DNA from 2 places in the Salinivibrio sp. PR932 genome. Region 1 is predicted to be linked to the other one. Evidence: predicted binding sites of a transcription regulator. Region 1 holds the regulator's gene; the other holds the start of a gene.
What was found. The regulator PurR, encoded in region 1, represses purine synthesis genes. The targets are predictions, from matches to a motif close to TNANGNAAACGTTTNCNTNA.

Region 1 (2,194 bases):
ATCCGATTTTGTCTGGCGGTGAAAAACAACGCGTACACATGGCGCGCGTGTCATTACAGCTGGCACAAACCGCACCGGATCAAGCGATTCTGATGCTGGATGAACCCACTTCGGCCTTAGATATTACCCATCAACATTACACCCTAAAGCGCTGTCGAGCACTCGCTGACCAAGGAATGACAGTACTCGTAGTGTTGCACGACCTGAATTTGGCGGCGCAATACGCCGATCAACTGCATTTTCTGAAAGCAGGTCGAATCGTCCTATCCGGCGATCCGTGGCAGTGTTTTAGTAGTGATAGAGTGGCAGACATCTACCAATACCCGCTGACCGTATTGACGCACCCAGAGCATAACTGCCCACTGATCGTGTCTTAATTGACAAATACATCATAGCTGGCTCACAAAACCGCCTGTTGGTCCGTTTTCGCTGATCAGACCAATTGCGAGTGTGCGCCAACCTAAGTAAACTGAGAGCGCAACCGATTAGCTATGAGAATGGATGAAATCGGATTCGTTACCTTCGCAACCGTCTGATGTGCCGGGATTGTGAAAGACATCGCCGCTGAGAAACAGCGGCGTTTTTCTGTAAGGTCGCGAGTAACGATCCCTACGCATTACTACAAAGAAGAATCAAGATGGCAACGATTAAAGATGTCGCGCGTCTCGCCGGTGTATCGACCACGACGGTGTCGCACGTGATAAACAAAACCCGCTTTGTCGCAGAGAAGACGACTGAGAAAGTATGGCAAGCGGTTGAAGAATTGAACTACGCCCCAAGTGCTGTGGCGCGAAGCTTGAAGTGCAATACAACACGTACACTGGGTATGTTGGTGACTAAATCCACCAACCCCTTTTTCGCCGAACTGGTTCACGGTGTGGAAGACTATTGCTATAAGCAAGGCTACACGCTGATTCTCTGCAATACCGAGGGTAACCTTGAAAAGCAACGCGACTACCTGCGTATGTTGTCTGAAAAACGCGTCGACGGACTCATTGTGGTGTGCTCTGACCTCAACGAAGATTTGATGCTGTTATTAGAAAAAAAACGCGATCTGCCTATGGTCGTGATGGATTGGGGCAGTCATCATATCGATACAGACCGTATAGAAGATAACGCTGAATTGGGCGGTTACCTTGCTACCAAACACTTTATTGATAATGGTCATACTAGGATTGGCTGCATTTCTGGCCAAATGGATAAAAATACCTGTAAGCATCGCTTAAACGGTTATTTCCGCGCGTTAAAAGAAGCCAACATTCCAGTAAATGAAAATTGGTTGATTGAGGCAGATTTTGAAGCCGATCAAGCGCAAATTGCAGCGAAGCAATTAGCGACAATGTCAGACCGCCCGACCGCTGTGTTTTGTTTTAATGACATTATGGCATTAGCGGCCATTAGTACATTTAACGAGCACGGCTTGAAAGTGCCAGATGATATATCGGTGATTGGTTACGATAATATTGATCTCACCGAGTATTTCTCGCCACCATTGACAACTATTCACCAGCCCAAACGCCGCCTAGGCAAAACGGCCGTCAAGCTCTTGCTCGCGCGAATTGCCAACAACGAGACTCAACAGCAAGTGTTCGAAATGCAACCTGCACTAGTGAGTCGACAGTCAGTTAAAACACTATCTTAATGTTTTAACGAAATTTTTATGAAGAGCACCGTCAATGCCTTGGCGGTGCTTTTTTACGCGACTACTCTTCCTATAGTGCTTTTACTCTAGTTCATCAATTACACCCACCCTGAACCAAGATCACACTTTGCGTAATAGGAGAGGACGACATCGGTGTCTAATTATTATATGCTTAATAGCGATTGAACAAGGCAAACCATGGCGAAAGCATGGGACGCAAAGCCTCCGGCCTAATGGTAATTTGACATGATGTCAAAATATCAACGGTAGCGGGGTTGCCAACATATCAAAGCTGACAAATTTGATGGCTCGTTGACAATTCTGCGATCTTGCCTTGTTACATTATGACGTCTTTTTTAGGCATTAGTAATTCATCGAGATTTTAATCAAATGGATAAACCAGCTTTAAAGAACGCAATGAAGTTATTTGCCAAATTGGGCAGTATAAAGTCCCGTTCAATGTTTGGTGGGTTTGGTATCTTTTGTGAAGACACCATGTTCGCACTTGTCGTTAACAACACTCTCCATTTACGTGCTGGAAAAGAAAACGAA
Region 2 (2,194 bases), on a different contig from region 1:
GCGAAATTGCACAGCTTGCTGCTGATAACGATTGGGCAGGTATGATTGTGTATGGCTGCGTCCGTGATGTCGATACTATTGATGAGCTTGATATCGGTATTCAAGCACTGGCATCGATTCCGGTCGGCGCGGATGAACAAGGCACAGGGGAAACCGACGTTCCCGTCAACTTTGGCGGTGTGACTTTCCTCCCGGACGATCATGTCTATGCAGATACGACTGGCGTGATCCTCTCACCCGACGCGCTCACCATGGACAGCGTCGACGTTGATGACGAGGAAGACGACGACTAATACGTCGCCTCACGCGGATAGAAAAACAGAGCCAATCGGCTCTGTTTTTGTTTATTCGACGTTCTCAATCTTGCCCAGCAAGCTACGAATACGGTTTTGCCACGCTTCTTGCTCTTCACGCAGTTTGGCGTTTTCTTGCTCGAGGCTTTCACGGCTTTCTTTCACCGAGGCTGCATCACGCTCTAGCGCGTCATTCTTTTCTTTCAGCTCTTCGATTTCCATTTGCAGCAGCGAAATGGTATCCACCGCCATTTGTACTTTTGCTTCGAGTTGTTCTAATACTTCCAATGACATCAAGGCCACCTTATTTCTGACGATTGATCCCGTTACTACTGACATCAGCAGCAACCCGTGCAACGTGATTGTGCACCCCGCTGTTATTGTACCGAGCGCACGCTAGACTGCCACTGTTCTCGCGCCTTGCCAACGCACAAGTGCACAAAAATCCAGCATATTTGGTGTTATTCCTGATCCGCCTGACGTGTATTTCCACATATCCTCTGCTCACAGGCGTACGCAAACGTTTTCTATTTCTGGTAAACTGGCGCGCGCTCACTGGGCTGACCAGTTTTTGTGGCTTTTATCTTGGAGTACTCATGAAACGCGATCTCGCACTGGCTTTCTCTCGTGTCACCGAAGGCGCCGCCCTTGCCGGTTATAAATGGCTAGGCCGTGGCGATAAAAATGCAGCGGATGGTGCAGCCGTTGCCGTGATGCGTACCTTACTGAACCTCACCGAGATTGATGGTGAAATTGTGATTGGCGAGGGCGAAATTGACGACGCGCCGATGCTCTATATCGGCGAACAAGTCGGCTTGGGCGGCGACGCGGTCGATATTGCCGTCGATCCGATTGAAGGCACACGCATGACGGCCATGGGGCAAGCGAATGCCTTGGCGGTACTGGCCGCCGGCGAGAAAGGTAGCTTTTTAAAAGCGCCGGATATGTACATGGAAAAACTGGTAGTGGGACCGGGCGCCAAAGGTGCCATTGATCTGCACAAGCCCCTGCTCGAGAACTTAGAAAATATCGCCATCGCCCTAGGTAAAACCCTAGATACGCTGGTCGTCGCCACCTTGGCAAAGCCTCGCCATGACGCCATCATCGCCACTATGCAGCAACGCGGGATCCGAGTTTTCGCCTTTCCCGATGGCGACGTGGCCGCCTCAATTCTTACCTGCATGCCGGAAAGCGAAGTAGATGTGATGGTCGGCATTGGCGGTGCGCCGGAAGGTGTGGTGTCAGCCGCCGTTATTCGCGCCTTAGGCGGCGACATGCAAGGACGTTTGCTCCCTCGCCACGAAGTCAAAGACGATACCCCAGAAAACCGCGCTTTTGGTGAGCAAGAATTAGCCCGTTGCCAAGAAATGGGCATCCAAGCCCACCAAGTACTGACGTTATCCGACATGGCGAGCAGCGATAACGTTGTCTTTGCCGCCACTGGGATCACCAAAGGGGACTTGCTAGATGGCATTAGTCGCCAAGGCGATCTGGCCACCACAGAAACCCTGGTGGTACGCGGTCAATGTCGTACCATACGCCGCATCCACTCGACCCACTATTTAAGCCGCAAAGACGACGCCATCAAGCATCACATCTTATAACTCAGCGGGCAGCCAATGTGCTGCCCTCACTGGTCAAGTGGATTGATTTCGATTACCCTTTTATAAACACTTTGCTTTATTTAGTTGTGTGCTGCTGGGCAGCGTATTGGGGTAATCACTATCACTACCATCAAGTCTACCGATCGCATTCTCGATACCCTTAAACGAGAAGGCAGTGTCAGCGCAAAAACCCTCGCGCAATCGCTGGGGATGACCACGATGGGCGTGCGCCAACACTTACAGAGCCTTGAGCGAGACGGGCTGGTTGATTTCGAAGATGTGCGCGCCAAAGTGGGC

Region 2: glpX (class II fructose-bisphosphatase) is a predicted target of PurR. The motif match lies at 806-825, and genes of this name have one in related genera.

The regions. Positions count from the first base shown of each region.
Region 1 is NZ_MUFM01000007.1:55,476-57,669, reverse strand. It holds gene BZG84_RS05095 (heme ABC transporter ATP-binding protein) at 1-377, shown strand, start outside; gene purR (HTH-type transcriptional repressor PurR) at 638-1,642, shown strand; cyclic di-GMP riboswitch class I at 1,823-1,925, shown strand; gene BZG84_RS05085 (TfoX/Sxy family DNA transformation protein) at 2,033-2,194, shown strand, end outside.
Region 2 is NZ_MUFM01000011.1:86,796-88,989, forward strand. It holds gene rraA (ribonuclease E activity regulator RraA) at 1-293, shown strand, start outside; gene zapB (cell division protein ZapB) at 345-587, opposite strand; gene glpX (class II fructose-bisphosphatase) at 890-1,897, shown strand; gene BZG84_RS07670 (helix-turn-helix transcriptional regulator) at 2,027-2,194, shown strand, end outside.